One region of the Lysinibacillus sp. CD3-6 genome, then DNA from elsewhere that is predicted to be linked to it. Evidence: a T-box and tRNA genes for the amino acid it is inferred to sense, from the RefSeq annotation. Region 1 holds a T-box; the other holds one or more tRNA genes.

Region 1 (9,816 bases):
AGAATTTTAAAAAACTACAAGCAAGTGGTATAGAACTTATTATTACGCATGGTGGAGGTCCTGCCATTAATCGCGAGCTTGCAGCACGACATATTGAATCCCATGCTTTAAATGGTATTCGTGTAACGAGCGCAGCAGCTATGGACGTTGTTCAGACTACATTAATAGGAAATGTTAATCCTTCGCTTGTACATGAGTTAACAACAGCAGGCATTGCAGCAGTCGGGCTAAATGGCTTTGATGGCCAATTACTAGTCGCTGACTTTTTAGACAAGGACGTTTACGGCTTTGTAGGGGCGGTGCAATCGGTCAATACGCCGTTGTTAGAAGCATTAATTACAGCTGGAATAGTCCCAGTAATCGCGTGTGTTGGTGCAGATTACAATGGTCAAGCGCTGAATATTAACGGAGATACGGTAGCAAGCGAAGTGGCACTTGCTATTGGAGCAGAAAGCTTACTGCTCGTTACGGATGTCTCAGGAATTCGTATTCAAGATGAATATCAAGCAGAAGTTACGCCACTGTTAATAGCTCAATGGATTGAGGAAGGCCATATTTATGGTGGCATGATTCCAAAAGTACAAGGGGCGATCGAGTGCCTAAATGCAGGCGTTCCATCCGTGCAAATTGTTGGCGACACATTAGTCGGTACAACGATTTTGCCGTAATGTAGTTATGCAATAAGTGGACGCCGTGCTCTGAAGGTGGTGTCCATTAAAAATGAAGTTCAGGAGCTGATAAGATGAGCGCTTTATTTGGAAACTATGGCAAACGTCGTGCACAGATTGTTAAAGGGCAAGGAACTGTTGTGCAAGATAGTGATGGCAAAAAGTATTTGGACTTCACAAGTGGTATTGCCGTTGTTAGTCTTGGGCATGCTCACCCTGCTATCGTAAAGGCTATACAGGAACAGAGCGAAACACTTTGGCATATGTCAAATTTATTTGATATACCTGGGCAAGAGAAGGTAGCTCAAAAATTAGTTACAGATACACATTTTACGTATGCGTTTTTCTGTAATAGCGGTGCGGAAGCGAATGAAGCGGCAATTAAGCTGGCTCGTAAGCATACAGGAAAACATCATATTATTACATTTGAAAAATCATTTCATGGCCGTACATTTGGGGCTATGTCAGCAACTGGTCAAGGCAAGGTACATAATGGGTTTGGACCACTTGTTGATAAATTTACAATACTGCCATTCAATGACGTCAAGGCCCTTGAAGCAACGATAGACGATTCAGTTGCAGCCATTATGCTGGAAATGATTCAAGGTGAGGGCGGTGTGAATAGCGTATCGCCTGAATTTGCTGCAGCAATTGCAAAAATTTGTGAGGATAAAGGCATTTTATTGATTGTTGATGAGGTGCAAACAGGAATCGCTAGAACAGGAACCCGATATGCATTTGAACAAACGGTTTTGAAGCCGAATATCATAACGTTAGCAAAAGGCTTAGGGGGAGGTTTCCCAGTAGGCGCAATGTTAGGGACAGCTGAATTGTATGAAACGTTTAGCCCAGGGACACATGGTACAACGTTTGGAGGCAATCCTTTAGCAATGCGTGTTGCTGAAACGGTCCTTGAAAACGTTTTTGAGTCAAGCTTTTTAGAAAATGTACAAGAATTATCAGCCTATTTTGTCAAGCAACTACAAGCCAATTTACCGCCAAGCTATACAGTACAAGGTCAAGGTTTATTACTTGGGATTGGCTGTGGCGATACAGAGGTAGCACCTTTTATTTCAGCAGCGGAGGACAAAGGTTTACTTCTTGTAGGAGCAGGACCAAATGTTATTCGACTTTTACCACCGCTTACTGTGTCTAAAACAGAGATTGATGAAGCAGTAGCCATTTTAAAAACCATTTTACTATAATAGATATAGGCTGTAAAAAAAGGCACGAGCCACATTCAATTTTAATGTGCTCGTGCCTTTGTATGTGTAAGTCACTATTGCAGTTGTTTTACCAACTTATTTACAAGGCTAGGAAGCCATTCGTTTAGTTGGCTAAATGTGAACCCTGCTGCTTCTGCCTTTGTATTCGACATATACCAATGATTTGGAATTCCATAAGGTGATTGAGAATTTTCATCGCCGCCAACAAGTGAAACTTTTGCAAGTTTTCCAGTTTCCTTCTCAATTAATTCGAGTAATGCTTTCAATGAAATAGTGCCTGATGTTGTGGCATTGTAAGGACCTTCAATCGGTGAAACACCAGCAAAATATAGAAATGCTGCTGCTTCATCATCTGAAATAAAACTCATTTTTGCATCAACATTCGGCAAAGAGATAGGTTGTGCCTTTAAAATGTGTTCTACATGGAAATGTAAGCGGCGTGTATAGTCGTGCTCTCCAAGAACAATTGGGAAACGCACAGCGACAACAGGGAATGTCGCTTCTTTAAAAAGGACTGCCTCTGCTTGACGTTTACCTTCGCCGTATGAGAAATCATTAATATCGCCCATACGAATCTCGTATTTATATGGGTTAAAATCAGCCTCGGTTTTCATCTTTCCATCTGCTTCATAAGTAGCTAATGTAGAGGTGAAGACAAGCTTTTTCGTCTTGTTTTGTAGTAGCTGAGCCATTTCATGTGCTTCGTTCGGTGAATAGCAAATATTATCGTAGACGATATCCCATGTCGTATTAGCTAATGCTTTTGTTAATGCTTGAACATCGTTGCGATCAACAGTTATCTGTTGAACTTGTTCTCCAAATGGATTACCACTTTGGCCGCGAGTTAAAATTGTTACGTCATGTTTATTTTGAAGGCAAAGCTCCACTAATTTTTTACCGAAAAAGCGCGTGCCACCTAAAACTAAAATTTTCATTTTACCTACCCCTTTGCATAGTTGTCCTCTTAATAATGACAAAAAAATAGGCTTACTACAATTGAAATTTCATTGTAGTAAGCCTTTTATTATTCGGTTGGTGGATCTGTTGGAGGTGTCGTACCTCCATTATTTCCGCCGCTCGAACCATTGCCGCCATTAGACCCGTTTCCGTTATTTTCGGAACCACTGCCATTATTAGACCCGTTTCCATTGTTGCCAGACCCGCTGCCATTGTTTGACCCGTTTCCGTTATTACCAGAGCCATTGCCACCATTACCATTACCATTGCCAGAGCCATTACCGCCATTTGACCCGTTTCCATTATTGCCAGAGCCAGAGCCATTGCCGTTATTCCCATTTGCAGGTGGTATAGGTACAGTAGGTGTTGTTGGTTTTTCTTCATCGTCCTCTTCATCTGGTTTTGTTTCATTGCCACCTGTTGAAACAACATTTGATTGTGGTGAAGTTAAACCTGTAATATCAACAGCAACAACTACATATGCTTGCCCACTAGCAACTGTCATACTTTGCGTAGCTTCTAGCACCGAAGAAACAAGGGTGTTACCACCATTGGTAACATTATAAATTCGATAGCCTACTACGTCGTTAGACGAGCCACTCCAAGATAGTGTGTTGCCATTAATGGAAGCATTTACAGCTGCAGGCGCACTTCCATCTGCTGGGAAATCGACCGCTGATACTGCTGAATTTGATAAAGATGAATTTTTAGGTAGTAGACTTGCTGGGTTACCTCCCAGTCTACCTAACATTCGTTTTATAAAGGCTTGGTTTATACCAGCACCACTAGCTTTTACAAATTCTGCTGGTGTATTTGGATGTGCATTATACGTTTTACCTTGAATTGTTACGACACTCGATGAAGCTAAGCTATCATCAGGTTGTGACGGTAAAAATACTTTCGCATTAAATAAGTCTGAACGTACAAGTCCTGCACTTGCACAAGCCGCAGAAGGTGCAAGGCCAGAAATACCACAGAATGAAGCAGTCACTACATTTTTTGGTGCCTTAAAGTTTGTTGAGGCATCAATTTGTTGTGGGTCTACATCATAGACTGAGTTCATTAATGTACCCCATAGTTTGTTAATGCGGGCACTTGGTTGCAAGTACGTATTATTAAAAGCATCAAGTGAGCGTTGTTTATCGTAGCCCATCCAGACACCAAGGGAAATATTTGGATTATAACCAACTAACCAAACGTCATTCGTGTTTTGCGAAGTACCTGTTTTCGCTGCAAAATCAGAATTGAATTTTAGTGTATTTTTTGCAACCGTTCCTGTGCCTTTTGATAGTACATCTCGCAACATATCTGTCACGATATAAGATGTTTCAGGACTAAATACTTGTACAGGTTCTGCTTCATGTTGATAAATAAGATTACCATCTTGGTCTTCTATTTTTTCAATCATATAGGCATCAACAAACTGACCACCATTCGCAAAAGTAGCATAAGCATTTGTATTTTCTTCAACAGTTGTACCTATTTCTAAAGCCCCAATACCTGTTGAAAGGTTTGTATAATCTTCAGGTTGTAAATCCGAGAAGCCCATTTTTGCTAAAAACTCAGCGGGACGTCTATTTAAAATGTCATAATATAGGCGTAGGGTTGATATATTTAGAGAGTCAGCTAACGCTTCACGCGCAGGAATAAGACCGCGTTCATCGTTCGCCGAAAAGTTCTTAGGACTCCAATCGCCAATAGCGAACTTAACGTCAACTAAGGGACTCCCTGCACCAATCACGCCGTATTCAATCGCAGGTGCATAAACAAGTAAAGGTTTCATTGTTGAACCATTTGAACGGGTAGAGCGAGTTGCGTGGTTTACTTGACTCGTTTTAAAATCACGACCACCTAGGAAACTTAAAATTCGTCCTGTGCTATTTTCGATTAAAATACTACCCACCTGTACAGGCATTTGCACATCTATTTCCTCACCTGTTACAGGATCTTTGCCTTTACCTGTATACGTTTGTCCGTAATATTTAAAGTTATCTGCCGCTTTTTGCATGGCATCGTACATATCCTTATTAATAGTGGAATAAATACGATAGCCTTTTGAACGAATATCGCGGTCAGCTAAGATTGAATATTTTTCTTCTAATTTACTTTCTGTTTTTAAGCGTTCTGGATCGATGCCATCTTCTTGCGCTAACTTTTCAGCAATAATTTGCTTCGCGCGGTCTTCCAGTTCAAACGTTAACCAAGGATAACGATCTTCTGGACGTGCTTCTGGCGAACGGAAGTCTTTTGTAATGTCGTAAGCGAGGGCTTCTTTGTATTGTTTCTCATTGATGTAGCCTGCTTCTCTCATACGATAGAGTACCGTTTTCATTCGATCGATGCCTAGTTTTAAAGCTTCTTCACTTTTTAGCACACCTGTATTCGTAAATGGTGTGTAAGTATAAGGTGCTTGTGGAATACCAGCTATGTAAGCGGCTTGAGGAAGTGTTAAATCCTTTGCCTTCACATTAAATATACCTTCAGCTGCAGTTTCAATACCTGCGATATTGCGTCCAGTTGCATTTCGACCGTAAGGAATAATATTTAAATAGGCCTCTAAAATTTCTTCCTTTGTCATAAAGTGTTCTAAACGCATTGCTAGTAATAGTTCTTTTGCTTTACGCTCATAGGAAACTTCATTTGTTAACACTTGGTTTTTAATAAGTTGTTGTGTTAATGTAGAGCCACCTGTTTGCGTAGCAGAGTTCGTTACGTCCTGTAGTAGCCCTCGAATTACGGCTTTAGGAACGATCCCATTATGCTCGCGGAAATATTCATCCTCTGTTGCAAGCACTGCATTAATTAAGTCAGGTGCAACAGCGCTAAGAGATGTTTCACGACGTTCTAAATCCGTACGCAATTTCCCAATATAAATATTGTTGGCAAAATAAATTTCACTTGTTTCCTCATAGTTGAAAATAAGGTCTCGTAATTCATCTTTAGAGCGTAAAGGCTCTTCTTTTACAAGTGAGGCAAAATAGCCGGCGCCAACAGAACCAACAAATACTGTGCCTACCAATGCAAAGACTAAAAATAGTAAAAATAAGTTCCAGACTACACTGCCTGAAATACGTAATGTCTTCATCCATTTTTGTTCGAGTAATTCATCGATCTTTGCATTGATTTTCTCAATCCAATCTTTCAAGGTATCGACCTCCTAAAATCTTGTTTATTATAGCATATAATGAATTGCCTCGAACATAGTTATTGACATTGAAAGAGAATCGTATAGAATAATGCTTATAGTTTTCTAGTGATGAAGAGTTTGCAGTAGTGTCTATATTCCCTGTTTAGAGAGCCAGCGGTTGGTGAAAGCTGGTCATAATGTAGAGACGAATTACGTACTTGGAGCTTAGACGTGCGCGCCTGCGATAAAGGCGGTTGAATGAGAGGAAGATGGATGACATCTTCAAGCCGGGTGGTACCGCGTTAGTTATTAACGTCCCTGCATGCAAAATTTTTGCGTGTAGGGACTTTTTTGTTTCTACACGCTAAAGAAAAACAATTTAGGAGGAAGAAACAATGACAAACGAATTATTACAAGATTTAGAATGGCGTGGTTTGCTGTACCAACAAACTGACGCTGAAGGCATGGAAAAACTTTTAGCTGAACAGTCTGTTTCACTATACTGTGGTGTAGATCCAACTGCTGACTCTATGCACATCGGTCATATCGTGCCGTTATTAACGCTTCGTCGCTTCCAAAAAGCAGGCCACCGTCCAATTTTACTTGTAGGTGGTGCCACAGGAATGATTGGGGACCCATCTGGTCGCTCTGAAGAACGTCAACTTCAAACAGTGGAGCAAATTGACAAAAACGTGCAAGCTATTCGAGGCCAATTAGAGCGCATTTTTGAATTTGCAGAGGATGGAAATGGAGCGCAACTTGTTAACAACCGTGACTGGATTGGAAATATTAGTACAATTGAATTTTTACGTGATTACGGGAAATTAATTAATGTTAATTACATGTTAGCAAAGGATACGATTGCTTCACGTCTTGATACAGGTATTTCATTTACAGAATTTGCTTACACATTAATTCAAGGTATTGATTACAATCATTTATACAACAACTACAACTGTCGCATTCAAGTGGGCGGCTCAGACCAATGGGGCAATATAACAACTGGGTTAGAAGTAATTCGTAAAACACATGAAGAAGAAACAAAAGCATTTGGTATTACAATTCCATTAGTAACAAAAGCAGATGGGACGAAATTTGGTAAAACTGCTGGTGGTGCAGTATGGTTAGATAGTAAGAAAACATCTCCATACGAGTTCTACCAATTTTGGATTAATGCTGCTGATGCGGACGTTGTAAAATATTTAAAAATCTTTACATTCTTATCACAAGAAGAAATTAACGCATTAGCTGCATCTGTAGAAGAAGAGCCACATTTACGTAAGGCGCAAAAAGCTTTAGCAGAGGAAATGACACGCTTAATCCATGGTCAGGAAGCTTTAGATCAGGCTATTCGCATTACTGCTGCACTTTTCTCTGGCGATTTAAAAGCTTTGTCGGCTGAGGAAATGAAGGATGCGTTTAAAGATGTTCCTTCTATTGAAATGGCGAAAGAAGAGAAAAATATCGTGGATTTACTTGTGGAAGCAGGAATTTCATCATCTAAACGTCAAGCTCGTGAAGATGTAACAAATGGTGCAATTAGCGTGAATGGTGAAAAAATCACGGATTTAGAATATATTGTAGATGAAAAAGATCGCTTAGAAGATGCATTTAGCATTGTGCGTCGCGGTAAGAAAAAATACCATATGGTGAAATTTGGATAGATTGGGTGCCTGACACTCACACAATTCTCACACAATTCAACATCCCCTCGTTACTTCGAGGGGATGTTTTTGTTTTTAGAATTCTAAAAAGGATGGCAGTGCTATTTGCTGATAGCTTTGAGGGTGTAGAAGCTGCGCGAGTTTTAGGGCGCCCTCCACAAGTCGAGGGGAAGGGCGACAGTACAACCATTCTTCCATTACATGAACATGTTGTTTTTGAACAGCCTGAAGTTCGTTGGCCTGTGGACGTTTCAATAAATGAGCTGGTTTAATGCGCTCATAGGCAACACCAACCCATGCCATTAAAATATAATCTGGATTACGACTTATAATTTCTTCCCAGTCTGTTTGGACATTTGCTAACTCAATATCGTGGAAAAGATTTTGGCCACCTGCAAGAACGCTAATTTCAGTTAACCAATTGACCTTTCCAGGCGTAAAAATAGGATTTGGCCACCATTCCCAATAGAGTGTCGGTTTTTCTTGAATTGTTTGGGCAATCGTTTGAAGCTGTGCGATAAAGTGTAAATATTCCTCAGAAATCTTTTTGGCATGCTCCTCTACTCCACAAGCAATACCCAGTGTTATAAGGTCCTGCGCAATTTCATTTAACGAGTTGGCATTAAAGACGATGTGGGGAATGTTTCTCTCCTGTAATGCCTCTATGTTTTTTTCCATACCAGGTACACTTAACGATGCAAGGACTAAGTCTGGCTTTAATGTCTCTAGTGCATCCATATCAATGGATAAGTCTGGTCCAAGCTTTGGCAATTCATGCACAGCCAATGGCCAATCTGAAAAATCATCAACACCTACAAGTTGATCGGTTAACCCTAAATAGGCAACAAGCTCTGTATTGCTAGGGCAAATTGAAATTAAACGCATATGTGTCCCCCCATATCTTTTTAAGAAAAGTATAGCTTTCACTAGACGCACATACAATAAGCGATTGCTTTTTGCTCAAAAAAAGACGTGCCTCATTGAGACACGCCATTGTTAAGATAATTTTAAGAAAGTGCAACAGCTTCAAGAGATGCTGTTTTTACTACAGGTCCCATTGCTGCTGTAATGATTTGTTTAATGTCCTCTAATGTAGCTTTACGAGGATTTGTTGCAGCACAAACGTCTTGCATAGCATTTTTTGCTAAAATTTCGATATCCTCATCCTTCGCGCCTAATTCACGGAAGCCACTAGGAATATTCAAGTCTTTAGACAGTTTTTCTATGGCAGTAATTGCTTTTTCTGCAGCGTCACGTTTACTGATGCCTTCAATATTTTCTCCTAACAATTCAGCGATACGAGCAAAACGCTCAGTGCGCGCAGTTAAGTTGAAGCGGCAAACGTGTGGCAGTAAAATCGCATTACATACGCCATGTGGTAAGTTATAGAAGCCACCTAGTTGGTGAGCGATAGCGTGTACATAACCAAGTGAAGCATTATTAAACGCCATACCAGCTAAAAATTGTGCATAGACCATTTGCTCACGTGCTTCTAAATCAGCACCATTTGCGTATGCACGTGGTAAAAACTCAGGTACTAGCTGAAGTACTTTTTCTCCGCATGCATCAGTAATAGGAGTTGCGTCTGTCGATACAAATGATTCGATGGCATGTGTTAATGCATCTAAACCAGTGGCAGCTGTTAGAGCTGGAGGTAAACCAATCATTAACTCTGGATCATTAATCGAAACTAGCGGTGTAACGTGCTTGTCAACGATTGCCATTTTAACTTTACGTTCAGTATCTGTGATGATTGTAAAACGTGTCATTTCACTCGCCGTACCCGCTGTTGTATTAATAGCGATTAATGGTACCAGTGGGTTTTCTGATTTGTCCACGCCTTCATAGTCATGAATGCGTCCACCATTCGAAGCAATAAGTCCGATACCTTTTGCTGCATCATGTGCACTACCGCCTCCAAGAGATACGATTGAATCACAGTTTTCTGCATGATAGACAGCGATTCCATCTTCAACGTTTTGATCTGTTGGATTTGGTTCTGCTTTAGGGAAAATTGCAACATCAATTCCAGCTGCTGTTATGATGTTAGCAATTTGCTCTGAGAGACCTAGTTTGTGTAAGCCCTCATCTGTTACGATTAATGTCTTCTTCACTTCTAAATCATTTAAGCGTTTACCAACTTCTTGAATTGCTCCAGGTCCAAATAAGTTTGT
Region 2 (9,816 bases), 1.8 Mb from region 1:
ATGACAGCTACTGAGGAGAGAGCAAAACAGGTGGACTTCTCAGACCCATATTATATTTCAGGAGCTACAGTCTTTATCTCAAGTAAAAATACAGACATTAAATCTTTTGAAGATTTAAAAGGAAAAACAATCGGTGTTATGCAAGCGAGTACGTATGTTGAAGACGCAAAAAAATATACAGATAAAATTAAAGAATTCCCTAGTGAGATATATGCATTACAAGACCTTCCTCCAGGACGTCTAGATGCCGTTATTACAGATAAAATTGTAGGCATTTCAGCGATGAAAGAATCTGGGTTAGAAATTGAAACAGTAGGAGAAGAAATTAAAAGAGAAGAAATTGCGGTAGCTATTAATAAGGATAATCAAGTGTTATTAGATGCAATAAACAAAGCAATAGCAGATATGGTGGCAGACGGCACTTATAAAGAAATAAGTACAAAATGGTTTGGCAAAGATTTATTAGAATAAACAGACTGTATAAATTATTTTACCTAGTTGAATAGAAAAATACTAGGTAAAATAATTTGAATATTCTTAAAATTTTCTTCTGTACCAAAAACACTTAAAGAGGTTAGGTGATTTTTATGGAGTTTTTAACGAATATAGCCTCGATATTCCAAAAACATGGAATCGAGTTTTTAAAAGCTACTATTTTAACAGTGGAGTTAACGGTTGTTTCTTTATTAATTGCCTGTGTTATTGGACTTGTTTTTGCCTTCTTCAAGGTTTCAAATATAAAGATATTAGAAAAAATAGCAAACGCTTATATTTTTATTATTCGTGGTATGCCACTTATAGTACAACTTATGTTTTTATACTACGGCATTTCTAGTATATTTGTTCTTTCGGATTTTGCAGCAGGTGCTATTGCACTTGGAATTCATTCTGGAGCTTATATTGCTGAAATCTTTCGAGGATCCATTCAATCAATCGATAAGGGACAAATGGAAGCAGGCCGCTCTTTAGGAATGACGTATTTTAAAACAATGAGACGAATTATTTTGCCACAAAGCTTTAAACGAGCTATACCAGCATTAGCAAATCAATTCATTATTGGATTAAAAGACTCTTCTTTAGTAGCCTATATTGCTGTTTCAGAATTATTTAACCATGCCTTATCCGCTCAAGCGTACAATTATATGCCTTTAGAAACCTACTTTGTAGTAGGTGTATATTACTTAATTTTAGTTCTAATATTCACACTGTTGTTCAATAAACTTGAAAGCCGAATGGATGTTGGAAAGGGGAAAAAGCATGATAAAGTTGAAGTCGCTTTCTAAATCATTTGGTAAATTGAAAGTTTTAAAGGATATAAGTCTTGAAATCGATAAATCAGAAGTAGTTGTTTTAATTGGAGCAAGTGGCTCGGGAAAAAGTACGTTGTTACGTTGTATAAATTTTTTAGAGATTTTAGATGAAGGAACTATCAGCATTAATGATGAAATGATTGATATAGAAAAAACGAATTTAAATAAAGTTAGAGAAAATATGGGTATGGTATTTCAACACTTTAATTTATTTCCTCATTTAAGTGTTTTACAAAATATAACTGAAGCACCTATCCAAGTGAAAAAGCAAAGTAAGGAGGAAGCGAACAAAAAAGCAATGGAGCTATTAACGAGGGTTGGGCTTGCTGATAAGGCTAACTATTATCCTGAACAATTATCTGGAGGGCAAAAGCAACGAGTAGCCATTGCAAGAGCACTTGCGATGAACCCAAACGTTATGCTGTTTGATGAACCTACATCGGCGTTAGATCCTGAATTAGTTGGTGAAGTATTAGAAACAATGAAAAGTTTAGCTAGGGATGGGATGACAATGGTCATTGTAACGCATGAAATGGGCTTTGCAAGAGAAGTTGCGGATAGAGTCATTATGTTAGCTGATGGAAAAATAATTGAGGAAGGGCCTCCCTCCGAATTTTTTAAAACGCCAAAGGAAGAGAGAACAGCGAAGTTTCTACAACAGGTTTTATAATCATTATTTCAAGTTAGGAGTTGTGTTTAATGTTAAAAACGTATGATGAAGTATTAAAAGTGACGAATGATCTTGTCAATATTGAAAGTATCGTCAATACTGAAGGCGAAATCGATATATCAACAACACTTGCTAAAACAATTGCTAACCTACCATACTTCCAAAAACATTCGGACTATGTGTTTACATCACAAACTGTAGATGATGAGATTGAGAGATATAACGTATTTGCTTTTGTAAGGGGGACAAAAGAAAGTAGCGCTAAAACGGTTGTCTTAATGGGTCACACCGATACGGTAGGTATAGATGATTATAATAGCTTAAAAGAAAAAGCCTGTTTTCCTAATAATCTTCAAGAAGCATTAAAAAATGAAAAGCTTCCTCCGTTAGTTAAAGAGCATTTGGAATCAAATGAATGGTTATTTGGCAGAGGAACACTAGATATGAAAAGCGGTGTAGCCAGCAATTTTTATCTTTTAAAGTATTACTCAGAGCACCCAGAAGAATTAAAAGGAAATATTGTATTTTTTGCTGAATGTGATGAGGAAGATAGCTCGCACGGAGTATTATCAGGCTTAAATGATTTAAAACAACTTAGAGACGAATATGGATTTGAGTATGAAGCGTTAATAAATTCGGATTTTGTAGCTCCTAGATATGAAGGCGATGAAAATAGATATATTTATAAAGGCAGTGTCGGGAAGCTGCTTCCTTCATTTTATATAACTGGAGCTGAAAGTCACGTGGGCTCAAGCTTTGAAGGACTTGATCCTAACTATATTGCAGCAGAGTTAACTAGACAAATTGCATATAATCCTGAGCTATGCGATAAATCATTAGGTGAAACGCCTATGCCGCCAGTAACGCTGAAGCAAACGGATTTTAAAGAAACATATACTGTTCAAACAGCACTTGCTTCCTATGTATATTATAATTTCTTTGTGCAATCATGGTCCCCTAAAGATGTTCTTGATAAGTTGAAAAACCAAGCAGAAATTGCCTTTAATAATGTAGTGGAAAATTTAAATAATCATTATAAGCGGTATTGTGAAATTAGTGAACAGGAATATACAAAATTACCTTGGGAAACAAGGGTGTTATTTTATGAAGAACTAGAGCAATCAATTATTTCACAAGCTGGTGAAAGTTATAAAGAGCATATGAAGAAATTTAAAGAAAACTTATTGGCAAATAAAGAACTAGATGTACGTATGTTTTCAGCGAGAGTTGTAGAAGAAACTTGGAAATGGGCAAAGGATAAAAGCCCTGCTATTATTCTTTTTTATTCGTCACTATATTCACCACGCGTAGAGGTGACTGGTAAAAATCAAAAGGAAAAGAATCTATTAATCGCTTTAGACTATGCTATCGAAAAAGTGCAACCACATTATAATAAGCCGATTGTCCAAAGAAATTACTTTCCTTATATTTGTGATATGAGCTGTGTAGCAATTAATGACGATGAAGATAGCATTCAATCCGTTATTAACAATAACCCAAGTTGGGGGACAAAACATTTTGTTGATTATAAGGCCATTAGGGATATAAATATTCCAGCAATTAATATTGGACCGTATGGTTATGATGCACATAACAGATACGAAAGAACGGAATTAAAATATACAATGGAAATCATGCCTAATTTAACGAAACTAGTAATAGACAAGCTACTTGGTTCATAAGCCAGTTATAATCACTGATACTGCATTAGAAGTGCCTTCAGACTATAAACAAACTCGAGCAATTTCGAGTTTGTTTATAGTTTTATTAAATTGTTTGGAAATTGTTTGAGTGCCTGACACTCAAACAAATTTTTTCGAAAGGTTGTTTTATTTTAGATTGTTTATTCTATATACAATAAGAAAAGGAGGTGATTTTAAGAAAATAATAAAATCGTTAAAATAATCATAAGATAGAGAAACTAGGTTTAAGGACAAATGGTTTATTTTGAAAAAGAACTTACACTCTTTTTTTTACTCGAAATAAGAACATATGCTCTTTTTAAAATTTGGAAGCGAATGTATGCTTCTTAAAAGGAGTGCTTTGGATGTTGGAAAATAAAAGGGATGATGAAGAAAGAATTAAAAAATTTGAAGGTGAAAATCAACAGCTAATAAATAACGAGTTGGTAATTTCCTTTTTGAAAATACCAACTAACAAAGAAAAGTACATGGATACCATAATAAACCCAACTACGGAGAATATGAAAGAATTAGATATGTTATTTAAACATTTTTATTTTAAAATTCGCTTTATTTCTCATATTTCCTCAACTCTAAAGTTTAATTCAATTAATTTCGACAAAAAATTGAGACTTATACAATCTAGATTTTCTCTTACTTTAGACGCCAAGATTAATGCTAATGAAGGACAAGAAACATTTCTCGATTTAATAGCTGATGAACAAGCTGAAGGCCATTTTAGTGAGGTCAACTTAAAGGATAACTTAGATGATTATGTAATAAGCCCGATATTGTATGATGCATTAAATTCGCTGACAAAAAAGCAAAAGGAGATAATTAGTCTAGCTTATGCAGAAGGTTTAAGCGATACGGAAATTGGACGAAGATTAAATAAATCACAGCAAGCTGTCTCTAAGACCCATAAAAAAGCTTTGGAAAATATGATGATGTATATTAAAAATCATGGGGAAAAAAAGGGGGATTTCTGATGATAACAGAACCATCTGATTGGATCATGATAATCGGAAATTTTGGTTTTCCAATAGCAATAACAGTCTACCTTTTCATTAGATTCGAAAAAAAAATTGAAAATCTTGAGTTAAGCATTAATAAATTATCGGACCTTATTAAAAACGTAAGAAAGGACTGAAGGGAGATGTCACAAGAATTAATTGCCTTAGTAAAAAAATCAAAATATGATGATAAAGCTTTATTAACTGTAATTAATTATTTTGAGCCTATAGTGAAACATTGTCTTTATCAAACCCATCCGCATTTTAGAGAGGATTTACGTCAGGATTTACTTATTAAGCTCATCAATACTATACGAAAATATGATGTGAATTCCGTCCCAGGATTTTGGGATTTGAAGAAACGATATAATGAACAAAATAATTAGGTTGTTTTCATCTTTCATAAATAAAATCGTAGTGGCATAGCCAAGTGGTAAGGCAAAGTTTGTAAAACCTTTTTCTCGGTTCAAATCCGAGTGCCACCTAAAGTCGTTAGAAATTGTTTGAATTATTTGAGTTGTTTGAGTGCCTGGCACTTCAACAGGCACTCTATTGTAACAAAGCATGGCTAATATTACAGGAATGTTACAAAAAGCCGCAATACCCATTAATTAATACCCATATTTTAACGTTGATAAACCACAAAGTGTTGGTATATCAGCTTTTTTTTTACTTTTAAAACCGTTACACAATTGAAAAATTAAAATACCTTCATTTGTGATAGTCTATGTATAGGCAAAAAAGTTCCTTGAGAGGGGTATAACAAACTTATGAAGAAAAAATGGTTATTACCGATTTTTGCATCTTTTATGTTATTTTCAACAATTCAAATAGATAACGCTGAAGCGGCAACTGCAAATGAAGTTACTGAAACAGCGACGAAATATTTAGGCATTCCTTATGCATATGGTGGTACAACTACTAGCGGATTAGATTGCTCTGGCTTTACTTCTAAAGTCTTCAACGATTTAGGCATTAAACTAAACCGTACATCAAGCTCTCAATATCAGCAAGGTACAGCGGTTGCGAAGAGTGATCTAAAAGTTGGCGATTTACTTTTCTTTAACACGAGTGGTAGTGGTATCTCACATGTAGCGATATACATAGGTGACGGTAAAATGATTCACTCTCAAACAGGTAAAGGCGTTAGCTATTCTAATGTAAACGATCCATATTATTGGAGTTCTCGTTACGTTGGTGCTAAACGTGTAGCAGATTTTGACGCAGAACAACAAGCTGAAGTGACAAAAGTAGCGACTGCTGAAGTAAAAGACGCTGCAATTGACTTTTCAGTATATGCTTCACGTGCTGAAGTTGCTGTACAAATTGCAAAAGCTTTAAATTTAGATACATCTGATAAAAACACGTCATTTGCAGACGTAAAACCTACTTATGCACATGCTGGTGCAATTTCTGCTGTAGCGAAGTTAGGAATTTTTACAGGTGATGATCACGGCAAATTTAATCCTTCTTCTCCAATGACTCGTGCACAAATTGCAAAAGTTTTAGTAGTTGCTTTTGGTCTTGAGCATAAAGGTGATGTTGTGACATTTGCTGATGTTCCTGAAAACTATTGGGCAACAGAATATATTTCAATTATCGCATCAAATGGTATTACATCAGGTAAAGATAACGGCAATTTCGGCTATGATGAAATGTTAAAAATTTCTCAGCTTGAAACATTTATCGAGCGCGCTAAGCAAGTGAATAAGTAATCAATTTCTACTTCGCTTCGGACAAGGGCTACGTTTGAAGTGAAGCAATGCATGGAAGTTCTTTTAAATAACGTATAAACGGAGGAGAGTTTGCACTTGCAGGCTCTCTTCTTTTTATGAATCTATATGAAATGGGGTGATATAAAAAAATGTCGAATAGTTACAATCTATGATAGTTTTGTATGTGAATTTTTGTTAAAATGAACACAATAACACGAGAACATGAAGGGAGGAAATAAGACATTGTACTTTAAAAAAATCAGTCTTATATTATGCGTCTTATTCATTTCAGCTTCTATGTTTACGATACATAGTGCAAATGCTAGTGGTGGTTTTGAAGATGTACCCCAAAAGCATGAAGCTTATGAAGAGATCAATTATTTAGTTAGTTTAGGTGTTATTAAAGGGTACACGGAAAATGGTAAAACGTATTATAAGCCTTATAATAACGTGACACGCGGACAAGTTGCAAAAATGGCCGTTGTTGCTTCTGGTAACAAACCATTAGTTGTCAATAAATCCAATTTTTCAGATGTAACAGTTGGTACCGAGCTTTCAGGCTACGTTGAACGTGCTATACAGCTAGGATACTTTAAAACAAATACAACAGGTCAGTTTTTACCGAACAAGCCTCTAACTCGCGATGAAATGAGTTATGTATTAACAAAGGCATTTAAGCTTGACGCAAGTGAATACGAAAATATTGATTCTCCTTTTGTTGATGTAGGTATTACACATCCCTACGTTCAATATATCAATACGATTTACTATAATGGTATTACAAAAGGAAGCGGTCAAAACTATAATCCAAATAGCCAAGTAACACGTGCACAATTTGCATTATTTGTTGCTCGTGCTAAAAGTGAAAAATACCGTTTAGAGTTACCTGTAAAAGGTGTTACTGTTCCTGATACAACACAGGTTATCGGTTTAATTCAAGTGACAACAGATGGCTTGAATATTCGTAAATCAAAAGACTCTTCAATTAGTACTAACATTGTAGGTACTGTCGATAAAGGTGGAAAACTATCAGTCTATGCAGTTGAAGGAGACTGGTTAAAAGTAACATATAAAGGTGCATTTGCTTATATTTATAAAACGTACGCACAATTTTTAGATGCGGACGGTAATGCGTTAGGAAAAATCCAAAAAGAAGTGAAGACAACACAAGGTATCAATCTTTATGTGAAGGCTACTTCATCTTCTAAAACAATTTCAACAATCAATAGTAATGTTAAACTGCCTGTCTATAAAACGGTTAATGGCTACTATTTAACAGTAGTAAATGGTTTACCAGGTTATATTGTTGCAAATAGTACAGAGGATGTGGAAGTAGAACAACCTTCTATACCAGATCCGACTCCACCACCAGTGGCAGGAGACTTACTAGGTCGCGCAACTGTTGATAGTTTAAATGTCCGCAAAGAAGCGAACTCAACTTCTACGGTACTATGTAAATTAAGTAAAGGCGACTATGTGCATGTTAACAGCATTAGTGGCTACTGGGCTCAAATTACTTTTGATGGACAAACAGGCTATGTGCATAAATCTTACTTAAAACTATTAAACCAAAGTGGTAATGCACTGAAAAATCGTATTATCATCCTTGACCCTGGTCATGGTGGTAAAGACCCTGGAGCTGTAGTAGGTTCCACTTCAGAAAAATCTATTACATTAAAAGTTAGTACACTAGTAAAACAGAAACTTGAAGCAGCTGGAGCGAAAGTGTTAATGACTCGTACAGGTGACACATATCCTTCATTGCAAGACCGTGTTGATTTTACCGATGCAAACTTTGGCGAAATCTTCGTTAGTATACATGTCAACTCAGCATCTAGCACCTCTGCACAAGGTACTGAAACATATTATGCTGTAACAACTGGAGATATGTATCAAGAAGATGTTGATCTCGCTACTTTTGTAAATAACCAAATTGTTAATAACTTAAACATGAAAAATCGTGGAGTTAAAGAACAACAATACTATGTTATTCGCAATACATTAATTCCTGCGATTCTAGTTGAACTAGGTTTCCTTACAAATGGTGAAGACCGTGGCAAAATGACAGATGATCAATATATCGAGTTATTTGCTGAAGCTATTTATAAAGGTATTTCTCAATACTACGCAAAACAATAAAACGAAAGAGCTACATCGTTCATATTTTTGAACGACGTAGCTCTTTTTTTATTGGATGAAGGAGATTACAGACAATCTATCAGCGCTAACAATCAAGTTATTTAGCATTTGCATGAAGTGTACGATTTACAAATTGGGCAAAGTTTTGGCGTGTTACCGTGTTGTTTGGTTTAAAAGTTTGATCCGCGTAGCCTGTCGTTATATTTAAAGCAAAGAGAGCTTGAATATCTTTAAAATTGACATGAGATATCGGGACATCAATGAATGTATTTTTAGTAAAGCCTTGTAGCTTAAAGCCCTTTACAAGTGCATGTGCCATTGCTGCACGTGTCATTGGTTGATGGGCGTTAATTTTGCCATCTTCTAACGAAAGAATCCCATAGCGAGCACCTGTGGCTAAAACCGCATAGCCATAATCGCCAGCATTTATATCACTGGCGTTCAAGCTTGCTGAGCTTGAAGGGGTGATACCAAGTGCACGTAATATCATGTCAGTAGCTTGTATCCGAGTGAGTGTGCCTTGGGGGTTAAATTTGCCATTACTACCTTTCACAATGCCTAATGCATGTAAGTTTTTTATGTCATAATAAGCACCATTTGATGTTGATACATCTGGAAAAAATGGGGCAACCTCAATAGACGCCTTATTGGAACCTTTTGTACGTGTGAGCGTTTTAATTTCTGCAATGGTTGCAAATTTTTCGTCAGCATTTTTACGATCATCGCGACCTTCTATGAAGGAAGTACGGATTGTATATGTTCCAGTGGCTAAATTTCCTGGCATAAAAATTTGATATTTTTCCGAGTGGGTACTAATATCTTTGCGGTCAGCATTAGTAGTTGTCGCATCTGCAGCAAGGCCTGGTATATAACGATCATGCCCTTTACCGACAACGTGATCGTTTGCATCGAGAATTTCTACTTTTAGTGTACCGCGGGCTGGCACATTGCCATTGTTTTTAACCGTTACAGTAGAGTAGAAGACGAATTTACCAGATGGCGCTACATAGCTTTGCACACCGTCAGAGTATAGCGAAAGATTGTAGCGACGTGGCACATCACTATCATGATTTTCGGCAACCCAACGTAAAGCGTGCTTCATAAATACTTGAGCGTCTAAGTCGCCTTGTGTTGTAGAGTAAGCAACACCGTTTTCGTTATCTTGCCAATCTGCTTTGGTATTAATAGTAATGTAATCATAAATTTTGAATCCGATTTGTACGACTCTACCTTTGCCATATTCAATAGCATGTGCTGCTCCGAACTCATTTTTCTTCATTGTTTGTG

The links. A T-box is a leader RNA that pairs with one kind of tRNA and senses whether it is charged. The one in region 1 lies ahead of tyrS (tyrosine--tRNA ligase), so its partner is inferred to be a tRNA-Tyr.
Region 2: it has a tRNA-Tyr gene. The T-box ahead of tyrS (tyrosine--tRNA ligase) is inferred to sense a tRNA for this amino acid. The anticodon was not compared.

What each region holds. Positions count from the first base shown of each region.
Region 1 is NZ_CP085880.1:3,641,663-3,651,478, reverse strand. Features, by position in the region: gene argB (acetylglutamate kinase) at 1-668, shown strand, start outside; gene FH508_RS18135 (acetylornithine transaminase) at 743-1,873, shown strand; gene FH508_RS18130 (NAD-dependent epimerase/dehydratase family protein) at 1,948-2,829, opposite strand; gene FH508_RS18125 (transglycosylase domain-containing protein) at 2,919-5,996, opposite strand; T-box leader at 6,099-6,301, shown strand; gene tyrS (tyrosine--tRNA ligase) at 6,374-7,642, shown strand; gene FH508_RS18115 (cobalamin-binding protein) at 7,718-8,527, opposite strand; gene FH508_RS18110 (iron-containing alcohol dehydrogenase) at 8,650-9,816, opposite strand, start outside.
Region 2 is NZ_CP085880.1:671,941-681,756, forward strand. Features, by position in the region: gene FH508_RS03025 (transporter substrate-binding domain-containing protein) at 1-471, shown strand, start outside; gene FH508_RS03030 (amino acid ABC transporter permease) at 588-1,283, shown strand; gene FH508_RS03035 (amino acid ABC transporter ATP-binding protein) at 1,258-1,980, shown strand; gene FH508_RS03040 (M20/M25/M40 family metallo-hydrolase) at 2,010-3,662, shown strand; gene FH508_RS03045 (sigma-70 family RNA polymerase sigma factor) at 4,028-4,651, shown strand; gene FH508_RS03050 (YvrJ family protein) at 4,651-4,812, shown strand; gene FH508_RS03055 (helix-turn-helix domain-containing protein) at 4,819-5,061, shown strand; tRNA gene FH508_RS03060 (tRNA-Tyr) at 5,093-5,160, shown strand; gene FH508_RS03065 (C40 family peptidase) at 5,446-6,390, shown strand; gene FH508_RS03070 (N-acetylmuramoyl-L-alanine amidase) at 6,634-8,529, shown strand; gene FH508_RS03075 (S-layer homology domain-containing protein) at 8,627-9,816, opposite strand, start outside.